DNA from 2 places in the Clostridium paraputrificum AGR2156 genome. Region 1 is predicted to be linked to the other one. Evidence: a T-box and tRNA genes for the amino acid it is inferred to sense, from the RefSeq annotation. Region 1 holds a T-box; the other holds one or more tRNA genes.
The links. The T-box of region 1 lies ahead of serS (serine--tRNA ligase). A T-box ahead of a tRNA ligase gene usually reads a tRNA of that ligase, here a tRNA-Ser.

Region 1 (6,061 bases):
GCTATTTTATTAAATAAATCAATAGAAAGTGGTATTAATTTTACTATTGCAACCGCAAGAACTCCAGCCACTATTGTTAATATACTAAAAGATATTAATATAAAGCTTCCCATAATAACTATGAACGGTGCAGCAATATATGATATAAAGAATAATAAATATTTAAACTTCACTTCTCTACCAAAGGAAAAAGGATTAGAAGTATATCGACTAATAAAATCTTTTAATATTAATGCTTTTATTTATACTATTAATAATAATCACCTTTACGTATATTATGATAAACTTGTACATCCTTACCAGTTAGAATTTTATAATTCAAGAAAAGCAACTAAATATAAAACCTTCATCCAGGGAGAATTAAATCCAAACTTTGATGTTTTATATTTTACAATCATGGACTATGAAGATAAAATTATCACACTATATGAAAAATTAAAATTACTTAGTGACTTATATATTGTTAAATATAGAGATACCTATAATAAGGATATAATTAATCTAGAGATATATGACATAAAGTCTTCAAAAGCAAATGCTATTAGCATGATAAAAAATAGATATAACTTTGAAAATTTAATAACCTTTGGTGATAATTTAAATGATATTCCTATGTTTAATATATCTGACGAATGTTATGCTGTTGGAAATGCTGTACAAGATCTAAAAGATATTTCAACTAAAATAATTGGCAAAAACACAGATAACTCTGTTGCAAAGTTCATTCACAACTGTATTTAGAAATAAAAAAAAACTCAACAATTTGTTGAGTTTTTTTGTGGCGGAGAGACAGGGATTCGAACCCTGGGTACCCGTGAAGGTACGCCGGTTTTCAAGACCGGTGCCTTAAACCAACTCGACCATCTCTCCATATCACGAATTGTATTATACCAAGTTTTTATATAGTATGTCAATAAAAATTTCACTTTTTTTATTTAAAATATAAAATAATGTGATTAAATTCTTCTATTTCTCACGTCTCTTCATGTTTTTCATATCACAATATACTTCAATTATTTATATCAATACCCTATTTTATTATTCAATAAAAGAAAGCTAGTCATCAATTGATAACTAGCCTAAATAATTACTTTATAACACTCATCCCACCCATATATGGCTGTAATGCTTTTGGAATATTTACTGATCCATCTTCATTTAAATTATTTTCTAAGAATGCTATTAACATTCTAGGTGGTGCAACTACAGTATTATTTAATGTATGAGCGAAGTACTTACCATCCTTACCATTTACACGTATCTTTAATCTACGAGCTTGTGCATCTCCTAAGTTAGAACAACTTCCAACTTCAAAGTACTTCTTTTGTCTTGGTGACCAAGCCTCCACATCTATAGATTTAACTTTTAGGTCTGCTAGATCTCCTGAACAACATTCTAAAGTTCTTACTGGTATATCTAAAGTTCTAAATAAATCAACAGTATTCTTCCATAACTTATCAAACCACATCTTACTTTCATCTGGATGACATACAACTATCATTTCTTGTTTTTCAAACTGATGAATTCTATATATACCTCTTTCTTCTATTCCATGAGCTCCCTTTTCTTTTCTAAAGCAAGGTGAATAGCTAGTTAAAGTTTGAGGTAATGATTCCTCTGGTAATATTGTATCTATGTATTTACCAATCATTGAATGTTCACTTGTACCTATTAAATATAAATCTTCACCTTCAATTTTATACATCATTGCATCCATTTCAGCAAAGCTCATTACTCCAGTAACTACATTACTTCTTATCATGAATGGAGGTATGCAGTATGTGAATCCTCTATCTATCATGAAGTCTCTTGCATATGAAATAATAGCTGAATGAAGTCTAGCTATATTTCCCATAAGGTAGTAGAATCCATTTCCAGCAACCTTTCTTGCACTATCTAAATCTATTCCGTTTAACTTTTCAATTATATCTGTATGATATGGAATTTCAAATTCAGGTACAACTGGATCTCCAAAAATCTCTAACTCAACATTTTCGCTATCATCTTTTCCTATTGGAACAGTTGGGTCAATTATATTAGGTAAAACCATCATAATATCAGTAATCTTCTTATCTAATTCTGATTCTTTTTCTTCTAATTGTGCTAAACGCTCAGATTGAGCTGTAACTTGCTTCTTTATTTCTTCAGCTTCTTCTTTCTTACCTTGCCCCATTAAAGCACCAATTTGCTTTGATATCTTATTTCTTGATGCTCTTAATTCATCAGCCTCTGTTTTTGTCTTTCTATTTTCGATATCTAAAGCTATAACTTCATCTACTAATGGAAGCTTACTATCTTGAAACTTATTTTGAATATTCTTTTTTACAACTTCAGGATTCTCTCTTACAAATTTTAATTCTAACATTTATCAAATTCCTCCTACATATTAATTTACATATAAAAAAGAGTCTATTCATCCCTTGAAAAGGGACGAAAGACTCCGCGTTGCCACCCTAATTGATAGAAAAATCTATCCACTTAAATAATTTAACGGTTTCCCGTACTGCTCATCACAGTCCCTCCAAGGTGGATTCATAATAACTAAATATCAGTTTACACCATCCACTGACTCTCTAAAATTGTAATTATTATTACTAGCCTCTTCACAGGTTTAATATTAAATTATAATATATCATTACTATATTATAAGTCGTTGTTTCTTGTCAATATTTTACTAAACATTATTATCTATATTCTTTGTACAAATTATATCTATACCTGTATTAAGTATATTTTTGCATATAATATCACCAGCTTTAGTTGAACTTCCAACATATATTCTACTTAGTACCTTAGAAAATTCAACAAAATCACTTCTATCAACTTCTTTATTGCTTTTTACAGATATAACACGATTTTTTTCGTCGCCCTTTATCCTTACTATACTCGTAAATGTTTCTTTCATATTATCTCCCTAAACACCTTTAAATTCTTTAATTCTACTAGGCCATAATTGAGAATTCTTTGAATCTTCTACTATATCACTAGGCCTTTTATTCATTTCCCTTGCTAAAATATTCAATATTTTTCTATCACAATATGAACCATAGCAACTTCCAAGACCTGCGCCAGTTCTTCTCTTTATTCCTTCTATAGTTCTTGCCCCCAATGGCCTTCTTATACAATCAACTATTTCTCCCTCAGATACCTGATTACAAATACATACTATATTTCCGTATCTCTTATCTAATGAAATTATTTCATTCCTTTGACTTTTATTCATTTCCCTAAATCTATATACTTCTCTTCTCTTATCAACAAAGTTCTTTTTATAAGTAGCTTTCATATTATTTGCTATAGTATAGCTCATTGTTTTAGCTATAGCAGGTGCAATTGTAATTTTCCCATAGTGAGTTCCTGTTATACTTATATAACCCATATCAATTTTACTATCATCAATATACATTAAGTTTTTATTGCACTCTTCGTTAAATATATTACTTATATTATTTATTTTAACCTCTGGAAATACCTTATTAGCATATTTTATTCCCTCTTCTACAGTTAATTGATGAGAACTTTTAATTCCAATAATATATCCGTTAGATAAATTAGGTATATTTAAAACAAATTTATCTTCATCTATTGTATTAATAATGACTTTATTTAGATAATTCCCATCATCACCATCTACTACTAAATAAGTTGTGTTATTCATTATTTCGTGCCTATCAATTTCTTCACCATCTATCATATATTTCTTATCTGGAATAGTATTAATTACAGCTTTACATGTAAATTTATTTTTATTTGTAGTTACCTTAAATCCTTTTGATATGCTCTGTATATCTAATACCTCTTCCTCAAACCTAAAGTTTACTCCATTATCTGCTGCTACCTCTCCATATGCTATAGCTAAATCATAAGGGGCTATTATCGCTACATTTTCTGAGTATAATGATTTTTTTACATCATACTTTATATTAGGTTCTATATCATATACATCTGAACTCTCGATTAAATGCACGTTTTCTATACCTCTTTTTTTAGCTCTATCATACATATTAATTAAATCATCTATACCTTTTTCATCAGATACTATCCTTAAAGCTCCTACCTTCTTATAGGCAACATTAAATTTAGAACATGCCTCTTCGATTAACTTACTCCCATTTTTCTCAAGAGATGACATTAACTCATTTGATGTCTCTGAACCATCATAAACTACTGATGTATTCACAAAGGATATATCATCAACTATATCATAATCTTTTTCTATTAATGCAATATTCAAATTGTACTTTGACATTTCATAAGCAACAGAACATCCTAATATTCCACCACCTAAAATTAATACATCATAATCCATTAAATATTATTCCTCCACCCTACTTAATTAAAAAACCTCTTTTATTTAGTTCATCTAATATTAAATTTATATTATCCTGTGTATCAGCAGATATAGTATGTAGATGTATTCCATTTGTCAACATAGATAACATCTTTGCACTACTATTATTATATTTTTTTATAAAACTCTCTAAATCATTTAAATTTTTTATCATTAACATTCCTTTTATTTCTCCATATAAAGGGTGTTCTACAATAACATCTTCCACAACCCCTCCATACTTTACTATAGCCCCCAATTCATGCTCTAAGTCATCTTCTTTATGATTAACAGCAACTATGACAGTAATCTTATTAACTTTATCTCCACCTACCATATATCCATCTGGGGTTGCTATAATATTTTCTCCTCTTGCTCTTAATAAAGCTATATCTTTAACAATTATTTGCCTTGTTACATTATATTTTTTTGCTAAATTACTTCCTTTAACTGGTTCCCTTAAATTAAGTAACATTTTCATAATGTCTTTTCGTCTCTCATTAGAATTCATCTAAATCCCCCTACCTTAATTATTATCATCGCACTCTTTTATAATTTTTAAATAAATATTAGATCCTATATTTTTATAATGATGTTTTTCTATAGCTTCCAAAAATTCTTTATCATATACTCCATTTGATTTTTTTAACATATTAATAGACTTTTTAGGATGATTATAATATAAATCTACCTTTTTATTATTACTATATTTAATAAACTTTCCATTCATAAACCTATCTAAAACAACTAAAGCTGATTTTTCAATTACATTCAATTTATGCTCACTCTTTCCTATATCATGTAGCAAAGCTATCTTAGCCAGTTTCCTTTCATCTATATTAGTTTTATTTGAATATATATTTAATGCATCTTTACAAACTCTTATAGAGTGATGCTTATCTGATGTACATAACTTATCAAATAAAATTTTTTCTTCTTTATTTAAATATTTATTTAATATCTCTTCATTAATAGGTATAAATGGTGCCGTAATAGCCCATATAAATTGTTTTACTCTATATAACATAATAATTATACCTCTCATTTAAACTTGTGTACGTATTAATATTATCACTATCAATATCTACTATCAATTCTCTCACAATATTTCATATATAAATAAAAAGACTATTATTTAATTAAAACTTAAATAATAGCTCTTTTATGAAAATTGTAGATTCAGAAGTGATTTTTTCATCATACTTTTTTATACAAAAAAAAGGAATTACTTTTAGTAATTCCTTTTATGGTGGAGATAAAGAGATTCGAACTCTTGACCCCCTGCGTGCAAGGCAGGTGCTCTCCCAACTGAGCTATACCCCCAAAATGGTGGACCTTCAGGGACTCGAACCCCGGACCTACCGGTTATGAGCCGGTTGCTCTAACCAACTGAGCTAAAGATCCAGTTGTTACCTGGCAACATCCTACTCTCCCACACAGTCTCCCATGCAGTACCATCGGCGCTATAGAGCTTAACTTTCCTGTTCGGTATGGGAAGGAGTGTTTCCTCTATGCCATCATCACCAGATTCATTACAAAATAAATTATACAAACTATATTTTATTTTGTCAACATATTTTCAGAGTTGTTCTCTGAAAATTGCACATAATCATTGAAATATCTTTAACTTGGTCAAGCCCTCGACCTATTAGTATCAGTCAGCTACATACATTACTGCACTTACACCTCTGACCTATCAACCTCGTGTTCTTCAAGGGGTCTTACTAGCTT
Region 2 (14,048 bases), on a different contig from region 1:
GCTTCTATATGCTCATTAACTACTTCTGCCCCAGCTGCTTTTAAACTCTCTATAGCAGCAGCTTCTAACCCGTCGTTTGTTAACACCTTAATCATAATATATTCCCCCTTAATCTTTGCTTATTACCATATAATTTTGAAGAGTTTAGATAATACTCTAAACTCTCAAAGTTTTATAAGCCTAAAATTTCATCAATATTCTTTAATAATTCTTTTAAATCTTCAACTTTGCAATCTGCCATATGAGCTATTCTAAAAGTCTTATCTTTTAAGCTTCCATATCCATTAGAAATTTGGAAACCTCTTTCCCCAAGTGCTTTGTTTAATGCTGATACATCTATATTCTTTGTATTCTTAACATTAGTAACTGTATTTGATAAATGATTCTTATCTGAATATAATTCAAAATTCTTTTCTGCCCAATCTCTAACTATTTTTGCCATTTCCTTATGTCTTGCAAATCTATTTTCAAGACCTTCCTCATTTAAGATATAATCTAGTTGATAATCTAAAGCAAACATATGAGAAAGTGAAGGAGTTGATGGATATTGGTAATCCTTCTTTTGAATATATTTATATAATTGAAGTAAATCTAAATAATATCCTCTGTTAGGAACTTGTTCAGCTCTCTTTCTTGCTTTCTCAGAGAATGTACAAATTGACATTCCTGGAGGCAATCCAATACACTTTTGAGTTGAAGTAATACAAATATCTATGCCACACTTGTCTACTTCTACCTTACTTCCTGCTGCAGAACTAACCATATCTACTATAAACACAACTTCAGGATATTTTTTTACTATCTCTCCTATTTCTTCAATTGGATTCATTATACCTGTAGATGTTTCATTATGAGTAACTGCTACTAAATCATACTCTCCTGTGGCAAGTGCCTTATCAACCTCTTCTGGATCAACAGCCTTACCCATTTCTACTTCATAAAGATCTGCTTGTACATTATTTGAAACTGCCATCTCGTACCATCTCTTACCAAAAGCACCTACTGAAAATACTGCTGCTTTTTTTGCTGTACAGCATCTTATAGCACCCTCCATAAGTCCACTACCAGAAGTAGTTGAAATAAGAATTTCACTTTCTGTGAAAAATATCTTTCTCATATTATCACTTATTCTTCTTTGTAATGCTGAAGCATCCTTACTTCTATGACCTATCATTGGTTCAGCCATTTTGGCTAATACTTCTGGACGTACTTCTACCGGTCCAGGAATAAATAATTTCTTATGCATGTTTAACATCCCCCTAATTATCTATATACTTATTGCTTCACTTGAATTTCTAATTAAAAAGCCCCATATGTATTTGTATGAAATACAAGTGTTCTTGTAATGTATATTATATACCATTATTATGAAATTGGGTATACTTTTTTTAAATATTTTTATTTTTAAGATTTATTTATGAATTACTTATATTTACTACCTACAAAACTAAAAACCACTAGTATCTTTACCAGTGGTTTTCATTTTCATCAAAATATAAAACTGATTCAGTTTCTCTACAATACTTTACGCACATACATTGAGATAACTTTCTAGGACATTTATAGCAAAGGCATCTTGTATCATCGCCATTACAATTCCCATTCTTCTTTTCGGGGCATTCTCCACAATTAACTCCAGTACCGGCTGGCATAAAATCATCTCCTTAAACCTTTCAATATAATATAGATTAACATAATAATAGAAGTAAAAGAAGTAATAATTGTAATAAGGGGTAGTAAGGATAATATTTATATAGAGTATTAATAAAAATAAAGCTTCGCATTTGCGAAGCTTTATTTTTACCTATGCTAGAATATCTTTCTTTTTAAATATAATAGTGGATATTGTATAACAAACAACAATAGTTCCAACCATTAAGGCAACTCCAAAGCCTATGCTGAAGTTAGGATTATTAAACATCTGAGATATACTACCATCTATAACACTAACTGTATTTCCATAGTTTAAGAATATTAAATGTCCAAACTTAGATGCTACAGAAGGGGACATCATACAAATCATAGTACTAGCTACACAGACTAATACTGAAATAGCCATACTAATCATACTACTCTTAACTAATGTAGATATCATAAATATAAGAGCACAGCATGCAATTATAAATAATATTTGTAATGCAAACCCTTGGAATAATGCATCTCCTCTTGTTGATAATATTCCACTACCATCAACTTGTGTTAATTGAGGTGCTCCATACTTTTCTACTTCACTATAATCCCATTGGAATCTCATGCCTATTAATTTAGGCATTTTAGCAGCATCAAATCCAGTAAATGCTCCTATCACTCCATAGGCAGCAACTTCTAATCCAGCTATCATAGCTACAACTGTAATAATAACTGCAATAAACTTAGACAAAATAACCTTTGCTCTTGAAATTGGTTGAACTAATAAAAACTTTAATGTAGCTGGTGTAGATTCACCTGAAACAATATCACTCATAAACACAGCAATACCTGCTGCTAATATTATTAAACCTACAACTTGCATAAATTGCATTCCAACATTTGTAGGATAGAACTCCCACTCTTCTACTGGTTTTACCCCAGCATCTAAATATGAATTTATTTCTGCCAGTCTTTGTTTCTCATGTGTCTTATATCTATCTGGATAACTTGTATCATCTAAAACTTCTTGAATATTTTTCTTTTCTTGTTCTAATGTTTTTCTCCACAAATTAGGGTCATCAGGATTCTTCTTTCTTTCCTCTTGAAGCTTAATCTCTTCCTTTAAGCTAATTATATATTGCTTTTGCTCCTCTATTGCTTCCTCTGCCCACTTATCCTTGTATGTCTCTAACTCTTTTAAATGATCTTCAGCATATTGGATAGAGCTATTTAAAGATTCTATTCTACCCTCTGGAGTATTATTGTAAGCTATATTTTTTGCATCTATATTACTTATAATTCCAATTCCAACTACACAAATAGCAAACAATGCAAATACAATCCATGTTTTAGATCTTTTAGATATCTTAATTAATTCATTTTTTATTAATGTAAATATCATTATCTTATCCCTCCTTCAACAAGCTCCATATATCTTTGTTCAAGTCCTTTTCTATTCTTATAAATTTCTTCAACTAACACATTATTCTTTAATAATACTTTTAATAATTCCGTTGTTTTTCCTGTTTCAACTATTATATGAATTTCCTCATCTATAACTGTTGATGAATTTACGAACCCAATGTCTTTCAATACTTTTACAGCTTGTTCCTTATTGCTTGAAACAACTAATGTTAGACTATCCAATTCAGTTTCCATGCTATTATCATGAATATCTTCTACAGACTTAATAACTCCATTATTTATAAATGCAACTCTATCACAAAGATTTTGAACCTCACTTAATATATGGGAAGAAATAAATACAGCCATTCCTCTTTCTCTTGCTGCCTTCTTTACAACATCTCTAAAATCTATAATTCCTGAAGGGTCTAACCCGTTTGTAGGCTCATCTAAAATCAATAACTTAGGATTTCCTATTAATGCAGTAGCTAATCCAAGTCTTTGTTTCATTCCTAAAGAATACTTTCTTACTTTATCATCTATTCTATCTTTAAGACCAACTAAATCTATTAATTCTTCTACTTCTTCTTTAGATACTTTTCTTATCCTTGCTATTTGCATAAGATTTTCTCTACCAGAAAGATATTTATAAAGTTCCGGATTTTCTACAACTGCACCAACATTTTTAAGCGCTTGCTCTTTTTCTGATAAAACACTTTTACCACATACTACTATTTCCCCTTCATTTGGAGATATTAATCCAACAAGCATTCTTATAGTTGTTGTTTTACCTGCACCGTTTGGTCCTAAGAAACCAAAAATTTCTCCTTCATTTACAGATAAATCTAAACCTTTAATAATTTCTCTTTTGCCAAGTTTTTTCTTTACCCCTTTTACTTCTAAAACTTTCATATGTTCTCCTCCTAAAATTCTATATCCTAATGATAAACAACAATACTTAAAAATAAACAATCTAAAACCTTAGTTTTTTCTTAACATATTCTTAAATTATATTATTTATATAAAAAATCGCCAAGGCGACTGTGGAGCCGTCGATTTTTTTCGCCCATCTGCATACGTGATATTCCAAATTTAAATTTGGTAAATAGAACTTACTCATTAGAGTTTCCGAAGCTTGCCTGAGGAAAATCTTGCAAGGGCATATATTTTATTTTTTTATTCTTTATGAAGAAATGAACTAATGTATTACTAAATTGTTGAAGCTACCCACAACTTAATTGAATCTATAATTTTCTAAAGAATAAAAAAGCTCACCTATTAAGTGAGCTCAAAACTACATAAACAATTTAAATATTACTAAAACAGCTACCCCTGGTATTCCTAAAAATCCTGCTACAAGAGCTGTTATCCAGTTGACTCCAATAAGATTTGGATATCCAACTTGTCCACCTATAAAATTAACTAAGTATAATAAAATAACACCAAATACACCATTAAGAAGCATCTTTAAAGGCCACTTAAATAACTTTAAAATAATAAATAATATAACTAGCCCTACTATACCAAATATTATTGGATTCATAGTTACTAACTGTGTTAATTCTTCCATTAAAATCCCCCCATTTACTTTACTCTGCCATTCTTATGCACCTATCTAATATATATTCATTACTTACTCTAATATCTCTTTCTTTCGCCAAAGAAAGCAAATATTCATATCTTTTTAATGCAACTTCTTCAGCATAGATAGCAAGTTCAATTAATTTTGAGTCCTGTACATTATCGAATGTGCTTCTTGCTGCTTCAAGTTCTGCCTTGGCATCTTCAATTGCATCTACAATATCTAATCCTTCATTTTCATTTTCCTTAATACCTGTAATATATTGAATTATATTCTTTTTATTCACAACTACCCCTCCAAACTTATTTATCTAGATTATTTCCATTTTTTAGAGGTAGTATACAAGTACTCAAAAAAATTTGGAACACATTTCACTATATCCCATATATTAATTCTATAAGAAGCTTTTCACTCATTATCAAACAAAACTTCTAAAACTCCCATCTATCTATTAAGGGGCCCAATGTAAATTGTGGCCCTCCTTTTTATTTCCACATTATATTTCAGTTCTACCTTCTAAGGCTTTAGATAGAGTTACTTCATCTGCATACTCTAAATCTCCACCTACTGGAATTCCAGCTGCAATTCTTGTTACCTTAACATCTAGAGGTTTTAAGATCTTAGATATGTACATAGCTGTTGCCTCTCCCTCAATATTGGGATTAGTTGCAACTATAACTTCTTTTATGTCTTCTCTCATTCTAGATACTAATTCTCTTATTCTAATATCTTGTGGACCTCTTCCTTGCATAGGAGAAATATTTCCGTGCAGAACGTGATAAAGCCCATTAAATTCCTTTACCTTTTCCATGGTCATAATATCTTTAGGTTGCTCTACTACACAAATTACGCCCTTATCTCTATTAGGATTTGAACATATTGCACATGGGTCACTATCAGTAAAGTTCCCACAAACCGAACAGTATTTTATAGTTCCTCTCGCCTTAACTAACGCTCCTGCAAATTCTTTAACCTCATCTTCAGGTAAATTTAATACATGTAGAGCTAGTCTTTGAGCTGTCTTTTGTCCTATACTGGGTAACTTTGCAAATTCTTCTATTAGTTTTTCTATAGCTACTGGATAAAAATCCATCTCTCTCATTCCTTTCAGTAAAAAGGCATACAGGAATAATTTATACCTGTATGCCTTAAATAATTTCCTAGAATAAACCAGGCATCTTTAAACCACCTGTTAATTTACCCATCTTATTAGCTGTTTCTTCATCAGCTTTTCTTAAAGCTTCATTTACAGCACTAAGTACTAAATCTTCTAACATTTCCACATCATCTGGATCTACTACTTCTGGTTTTATGTTAATTCCTAAAACTTCTTTCTTTCCATTTACACGAACTGAAATAGCTCCTCCACCAACTGAAGCTTCAAATTCAGCAGCTTCAACTTCTTTTTGCATTTCTTCCATTTGCTTTTGCATTGCTTGAGCTTGCTTCATTAAGTTATTAATATTTCCTCCGCCGAAGCCACCTGGAAATCCACCTCTTGCCATAATCAATTCCTCCTTACAAAATATATATTTTATATTATATAGTATTTTTTAATTCAATTCTATCTTTTATTCATCTATTATTTCTAATGCAGATTCTCCTAATGCCTGTAAAAGAACTTCTTCAGGGTTTCTTTCTGCTTCTTCTTTAGTTTCAACAGTAAATCTAACCTTTAATCTCTCTCTCATTACTTCTGAAACTACTTCATTAATAACCTTTATGTTATCAGGTTTTTCTAACCTTATTTTATTAAATGCATACTCTTCTTCATATTTTATTAAAACAATCCCATTATTACAGGCTACAGGTCTTCCTGTCATTAATGAGGCATATATAACCATAGCTCTTCTAGCTTTTAAAGCTTCTAATATATCATGCCATGCTCTTTGTATATCTCCAATAGACGTTGTTGCATTAGTATTCACTTCAATAACAGGAGTTTCTGTTACTGCTTGTTCTTTGTTAATTACATCTTGTGTTGCAACTCTTTTTTGCACATTAGATACTTCATCATCCTGATTGCTACCTTGTTGTGCTTGAGCCACTTGTATCTTTCCACTCTTTATTACTTCTTCTAATCTATTTATTCTAGCAAGAATTACTTCACTAGATGTATCATATTCAATTTTACACATTTTTATTGTAGCTAATTCTAAATATAGTCTTGCTTGTTTACTAATCTTAGCATTACCCTCTGCCTCTTGAAGTATTCTAATATCTCTCATTATTTCTTCTACTCTTATTCTAGAGCCTTGCTCTTTTATAAGATTTATATTTTCCATAGACATATCTAACACTTCTTCAGGATTATTAGTTACTTTTGCCATTAATAAATTTCTAAAATGTCCTGTTAAATCCTTAATAAATAAATTTATATCCTTACCTGCATAAACTACTTCTTCAATAATGTTCATTGCTTTTTGTATGTTTCTTTCTATTATTGCTGAAGTTATATTAAACAAGTATTCATTAGTTACTAATCCAAGCATTCCAACTACGCTATCGTAATTAACAGAACCATCCCCCATTGCAATTGCTTGATCCAATATACTTAATGCATCTCTCATAGCACCATCAGAAACTCTGGAAATAAGCTCCAAACTTTTTTCATCTGCTAAAACTCCCTGAGCACCTACTATTTTTCTTAATCTATCTGAAATATCTGACTTACTAATTCTCTTAAAGTCAAATCTTTGACATCTAGAAAGTATAGTTATAGGTAACTTTTGAGGGTCAGTAGTTGCCAAAATAAATATTACGTTAGCTGGTGGTTCTTCTAGTGTTTTTAGGAAAGCATTTACTGCTCCCATAGATAACATATGAACCTCGTCCATTATATATACTTTAAATCTAGCTTCTTGTGGAGGATATTTCGCATCATCAATTATATCTCTAATCTTATCTACTCCATTATTAGAAGCAGCATCTAATTCTGTGACATCTATCGCTAATCCCTCATTTATCTTCTTGCACATTTCACATTCATTGCAAGGTTCTCCATTCACAGGATTAAGACAATTTAAAGCCTTTGCCATAACTTTTGCAGTAGAAGTTTTTCCTGTTCCTCTAGTTCCACAAAAAAGATAAGCATGAGCAATTCTATCATTTTGTATTTGATTTTTTAATGTAGTTGTTATGTGTTCTTGACCTACTACATCTTCAAAATTTTTAGGTCTCCATTCTCTATATAAGGCTGTATATGCCAAGGTCTTCACCTCTCTACTCTTGTTAAATCCTACATTTCTTATTATACACTACTGCAGAACATATTAGTAAATAATTATTTAATATGTTAAAATAGTTTAGATACTATTTTTAGGGAGGTTAATTATGAGTCTTTACGATGAAAAATATTTATCTATAGTAAAAGACATTCTAGATAATGGGTATTATGATAATAATAGAACTGGAATGCCTACGTATAAGTTGCCACATCAAATAATGCAATTTAATCTTCAAAAAGAGTTTCCTATCCTAACAACTAAGTTTGTTGCTTTTAAAACAGCCGTTAAAGAAATGCTTTGGATTTATCAAAAGCAATCTAATGTAGTTGAAGATTTAAGACAAATGAACGTTAAGATTTGGAATGAATGGGAAGGTGAAGATGGTACTATCGGTAAAGCCTATGGATACCAAGTAAAAAAATTTCACCAAATAGATAATCTAATAGAAGCATTAAAGAACAATCCTCAAGATAGAAGAATGATGTTGAATCTTTGGAACTGGGAAGACCTTCCTGAGATGAGCCTTGCTCCTTGCTGTTTCTTAACTATGTGGGATGTTACTGACGGTCACCTAAACTGTATGTTAATTCAAAGATCCGGTGATATGCCTTTAGGAGTTCCTTTTAACAGTGCTCAATTTTCAGTTCTAACTCATATGCTAGCACAAGTTACAGGATTAAAGCCTGGCTTATTTACTCATGTAATTAATAATGCTCATATATACGAAAACCAAATTGAGGGTATAGAAGTACAAATTACTAGAGCAAATGATGCATATTCTGCTCCTAAATTATGGTTAAACCCTGAAATAAAAGACTTTTATGAATTTACAATTGATGATATTAAATTAATAGACTATGAATATCATCCTGCAATTAAAATGGAGGTGTCTGTTTAATGCTTTCAATTATTGTTGCTATAGCAGAAAACAACTTAATAGGTGGAGACAACAAACTACTATGGCATTTATCTGAAGACTTAAAAAGATTTAAAGAAATAACCATGGATAATACCCTAATAATGGGTAGAAAAACCTTTGAATCATTACCTGGAGTTCTTCCTGGTAGAAAACATATAGTTATAACTAGAGATGAAAATTATAAAGTTGATTCTAATCAAGTTGAAATAGTACATAATATTCAAGATGTTATAAATGAATATGCAAATAATAGTGAAAATGCCTTCGTAATTGGTGGAGGAGAAATATACAATACAACTTTTCCTTATTGTAGCAAGTTATATCTTACAAAAATTAAAAGAAGTTTTTCAGGAGATACTTATTTCCCTGATATAGACTTTAGTAAGTGGAAAATCACCTATTCTTCTGGTGAAAAGAAAGATCCTAAAAACGGAATAGAATTTGAATATATTAATTTAGATAGACAATAAGAAAAAGAGGGATTTTAAACAAAGCTTAAATTCCCTCTCTTTCTTATCCTATTGTCCTATATTGTTAATCCTATTGAAGAGTAACCTAAATATTTCTTGTATATCATAAAAAAAGCCTTTCCTTTATTTTAAGAAAGGTGTACATAATAAAACCGTGCACCCTAGTTCGATTATAAATCATACGCGTTACCTATGCAGTTAGCTCAAGCCAGATTAATCCACGGCACACGAAAGTGACCACTTATCGCTGCTTCCTTCCGGACCTGACGAGGTTCATGGGTTCCATTGCGTGGGACCCGACTATCAACACCACTTACATAGGGCAGACCATACTCATTATAGCCTCCCTAGGGAATTCAATCCTGCTATAGCGGATTGCAGGTTACAAGGCACCGCTAACTCCCCATCTAGCACGGCATTGGCGGAGAGAGTGGGATTTGAACCCACGATAGAGTTTCCCCTATACACGCGTTCCAGGCGTGCTCCTTCGACCACTCGGACATCTCTCCAAGATATACTATTGTTTTTAATACTTCCTTATAATATCATAGATATAATTCTAATTCAATAGAATATTTCTTCCTTAAAATTTTATAAAAGAATTATTCACAAATTGAATATACTATGCAATTTGCTACAGTCCTCAATTTTACTTCTTCTTTCTATAAATATATACTAATAAAAATATACTTATAACTATTCCTAATATACTTACTATCTGAGCTATTCTTAATCCAAAGAACATTAAGCTATCTGTTCTTAATCCTTCAATAAAGAATCTTCCTAAAGAATACAATCCTATATAACTAGAAATAACAATTCCATCGGTTCCTTCTTTTTTCTTATACAAAATAAATATTAAAATTCCGCAAACTAATAAATTCCATATTGATTCATATAAGAAAGTTGGATGATAATAATTTCCTCTTATATACATTCCATCTTGTATAAACTTAGGAAAACGACTTATAAATTCAGCAGATACAGAGCCACCATGAGCTTCTGAATTCATGAAATTTCCCCATCTTCCTATAGCTTGAGCTAAAATTAAAGATGGAGCTACAACATCCATATACTCTAATAAATTTATCTTCTTCACTTTTGCAAAAATATATGCAGCTAAAAAAGCTCCTATAAGTCCACCATGAATAGCCAAGCCACCTTGTCTTATATTAAATATATCTATAAGATTGTTTCTATACCTATCAAATTCAAAAGCTACATAATATAATCTTGCTCCAATAATTGCACAAGGAAATGCAATTAAAAATCCATCTGTTAATAAATCAAAACTTAAATTTTTCTTTTTACAGTTAAAATAAGCTAATGCTAAAGCAACCATTACTCCTAATCCTATTAATAATCCATACCACCTTACTTCTAATCCAAATAACTCAAATGCAATTGGGTTGTTCATAAACTATAATCTCCTCTTCTGTAAAATTCCATTCCTCTTTAAATGAAAAAAATTTTTTAATATATCACTACATCGTTCATCATAAGTCCATATAACATTAACAAAGGAATTTAACCTTCTATTGTCTACTAAATTAACTACAGAACCACAAGCACCCATATCTTTATTAAATGTACCTATATATAACCTTGATATTCTACTTTGCAAAATAGCTCCTGCACACATTGGACAAGGTTCTAATGTAACATACATTTCACATCCATTTAATCTCCAATCTCCAATGTTACTGCAAGCCTCTCTTATTGCTATAATCTCAGCATGTTCAGTAGGATTACTCTTTTTTTCTTTTTGATTATAACCTCTTCCTATAATAATGCCATCTTTCACAACTATAGCACCAACTGGTATCTCTTCTGCCTCCATAGCCTTTTCAGCTTCTATTAAAGCATACTTCATAAAGTCCATAAACTATTTCTCCTATATAACTATAGAGGAAGTTAAATAACCTCCTCTATACATTAAGTAAATATTCTAACTTTCTTAATCCTATTTTTATCTACTTCTTCCACAACGAATCTGATGTTATTAATAAGAACCTCTTCTTTTTCTTCAGGTATTCTTCCAAGTTCTCCTATTACTAATCCACCTACAGAATCTAACTCCTCAGACTCCATACTTACTCCTATAAGATCACTTATATCATTAAGTCTAGCACTTCCGTCTACTATATATTCGTCTTCTTTTACTACCTCAATCATTTCATCTTCATCGTCATACTCGTCTTCTATTTCACCAACTATTTCTTCAATTAAATCTTCGATAGTTATTATTCCAACAGTTCCACCATACTCATCTAAAACTATAGACATGTGGTTTTTACTCTTTTTCATTTCCTTAAATACTTCTGTTATTTTCTTAAATTCAAATGTATAGAAAGGCTCTCTTGTATAATCTGTAACCTTAAAATCTTCTTCATTTATATCTGCTATTATCAAATCTTTAACATTAAGTATTCCTATAATATTATCAATAGTTTCCTTATAAACAGGAATTCTAGAAAATTGTTCCATTTTTATTATTTCCAAAACTTCTTTATATGTTGATTCAACATCTATAGCAGTTATATCAACTCTTTGAACCATTATATCTTCAACTTGCATATCTGCAAAATCAAAAACATTAAATATCATTTCTTTTTCTACATCTTCAAGAACGCCTTCTTCTTCGCTTACACCAACCATTGTCTTTAATTCTTCCTGCGTTATAAATGGCTCAGACGCTTTAGGATTTCCTCCAAGAAGCCTAATAAATATAGATGAGATTCCAGTAAATACACTAACAAGCGGTCTAAAAACAGATACCACTAGTTTAATAGGCTTACTAACAAATAATGATACGTTTTCTGACTTTTGTTTTGCAATTGATTTAGGTGTTATTTCACCAAATATAAGTATTAATATAGTCATAACTAAGGTTACTACAGTAACAGCCTTATCACTACCTCCAAATAACTTTAAAGCTAATGAAGTAGCTAATGATGATGCTCCTATATTAACTATATTGTTTCCTATAAGTATTGCTCCCAGAAGCTTGTTTGGGTCTTCAATTAAATTTTCCACAAGCTTTGCGCCTTTTACATTTTCATCTACCATATGCCTAATTCTTATCTTACTTAAAGACATAAGTGCTGTCTCTGACATCGAGAAAAATCCTGATAATATAATCATTATAACTAATAGAATTATCTCAAACGTGTAACTAGAGTCCAACTATAATCACTCTCCTAATTCTCCTAAATATATTTTAATATTTATTATATCATAATATTTCTATTTTTTATATTAACTATTATGCCTAGAAATTCTAATATTAATATCATGTACAAATCTAATTTATAAAAAAAGTACTCAAGATTTTCTTGAGTACTTGGTATCCCCAGTAGGAGTACCTGTATATATTAAAATATAATTTTATCTATTAAAGAATCCTCATAAAGCTCCATATAATTTGCTTTATAAGGATAGGTATAAATCTACAAATCACTACATATTCTTAAAAATAATTACTAATTGTCGGTTTTTTGTCGGTTTTCGTTATTATTTTAAACTTTCGTCATATATTACTTCATTTTCAGTTAAATCTAATAATGGTAATATTAATGGATCAAACCCAGACCCTGTTGTTAATGTTGAAACATAAGGTCTTAAATATGACAATATTATTGAAGGTGCATTACTTTTTAATAGCTTTTCTAATACTTTATTATCAATATCATTTTCCCATCTAAATTCCCCTTGCATGGAAACATGGATGTAGAATGGTGCTTCTTCAAATTCCTTTTTACTAAAAACTTTTAATCTCACTTCTACAATTGCACTATTATTCTCATTGCATTTATTAACTCTTGTTTCCAAACGAATTTTTAATTTTATTGGTCCTTCAGAGTTAAAATTTTTATTCACCTTATACTTTAATTCTGTTAGTGTAGGATTGGCAAATTGTAAAACACTATTTTTCATTATATAATCACTCCCATTATGCAGCTAAAGGTGACCAATCTGTGGCAGATTTAACCTCTGTATTATTACTAATAATATTAACCTTGGTTGTATTAGACGAGAAATCCCATTTAAATTCAGCATTTGATTTCTCCCAAACACTCGTATTAAAGTTATTTGGATACTTAATCCTAAAGCATCCATCTATATACTTACTAGCATCATATGTCTTTTTATCGAGTTCCTTAATCTTCATTGCCATTATAAATTGACTTTTTGTCATATTATCTATTTTATTTTTACACTTTTTTAATATTTCCATAGCTCTCATAATATACACCTCACTTTTCTATTTACTGCCACACTTTCATCCTTTATACAATATATTGTTTTTAATCTACCTCTTACTTGAGGCCCATTAAAATTCTTTCTTTGTATAAAATAATTAATATTTTTTCTATCTATATCATAGTCTCCTATACATTTTATTACCTTAAGTTCATTAAGTTCATCAAAAAAATCAAATAATTTATCTAATTTAAGTCCTAAAGGTTGGTTCATCTTTTCTCCACTCTTCTCACAATAAGCTTTCCATAAATCATTCAAATCATTAACAACATCTTCATCAGTTAAGTCTAAAAGAATTTCATCATTTATGTATATGTTGGAATTTACAATTATATTCTCCACTCCTGGATTCTTTCTATCCTTTTCCTTTTTCCAGTAAATTGCATTACTTTCATTATCCCAAAAATACATTCCTTTTCCTAGCCAACATCTATCATCACTTATAATAATATAGCTTTTGTCAGAAATAAACTTCAAGCATCTTTCTTTATCATTTACGTGATATCCCTTAAAGTTTTCTCTAAATTCTTCACACACTCATACCAGCCCTATCT

Region 2: it encodes a tRNA-Ser, which carries the amino acid that the T-box ahead of serS (serine--tRNA ligase) is inferred to sense. The anticodon was not compared.

What each region holds. Positions count from the first base shown of each region.
Region 1 covers NZ_AUJC01000009.1:190,664-196,724, forward strand. The annotation lists gene G594_RS0111040 (HAD-IIB family hydrolase) at 1-741, shown strand, start outside; tRNA gene G594_RS0111045 (tRNA-Ser) at 780-870, opposite strand; gene serS (serine--tRNA ligase) at 1,088-2,365, opposite strand; T-box leader at 2,424-2,616, opposite strand; gene G594_RS0111055 (DUF1667 domain-containing protein) at 2,675-2,905, opposite strand; gene G594_RS0111060 (NAD(P)/FAD-dependent oxidoreductase) at 2,915-4,309, opposite strand; gene G594_RS0111065 (transcription repressor NadR) at 4,329-4,841, opposite strand; gene G594_RS0111070 (HD domain-containing protein) at 4,857-5,357, opposite strand; tRNA gene G594_RS0111075 (tRNA-Ala) at 5,578-5,653, opposite strand; tRNA gene G594_RS0111080 (tRNA-Ile) at 5,658-5,734, opposite strand; rRNA gene rrf (5S ribosomal RNA) at 5,742-5,858, opposite strand; partial or broken rRNA gene G594_RS0111090 (23S ribosomal RNA) at 5,959-6,061, opposite strand, start outside.
Region 2 covers NZ_AUJC01000016.1:14,862-28,909, forward strand. The annotation lists gene G594_RS0113665 (D-2-hydroxyacid dehydrogenase) at 1-95, opposite strand, end outside; gene G594_RS0113670 (pyridoxal-phosphate-dependent aminotransferase family protein) at 173-1,246, opposite strand; gene G594_RS0113675 (hypothetical protein) at 1,467-1,652, opposite strand; gene G594_RS0113680 (ABC transporter permease) at 1,805-3,031, opposite strand; gene G594_RS0113685 (ABC transporter ATP-binding protein) at 3,031-3,945, opposite strand; gene G594_RS0113690 (pro-sigmaK processing inhibitor BofA family protein) at 4,328-4,603, opposite strand; gene G594_RS0113695 (DUF2508 family protein) at 4,623-4,901, opposite strand; gene recR (recombination mediator RecR) at 5,112-5,708, opposite strand; gene G594_RS0113705 (YbaB/EbfC family nucleoid-associated protein) at 5,776-6,120, opposite strand; gene dnaX (DNA polymerase III subunit gamma/tau) at 6,187-7,824, opposite strand; gene G594_RS0113715 (thymidylate synthase) at 7,949-8,740, shown strand; gene G594_RS0113720 (dihydrofolate reductase) at 8,740-9,231, shown strand; RNA gene ffs (signal recognition particle sRNA large type) at 9,384-9,647, opposite strand; tRNA gene G594_RS0113730 (tRNA-Ser) at 9,651-9,740, opposite strand; gene lgt (prolipoprotein diacylglyceryl transferase) at 9,881-10,648, opposite strand; gene G594_RS0113740 (nucleoside deaminase) at 10,652-11,113, opposite strand; gene G594_RS0113745 (HlyC/CorC family transporter) at 11,167-12,417, opposite strand; gene G594_RS19005 (protein-export chaperone SecB) at 12,745-13,167, opposite strand; gene G594_RS0113755 (hypothetical protein) at 13,184-13,477, opposite strand; gene G594_RS19010 (hypothetical protein) at 13,474-14,031, opposite strand.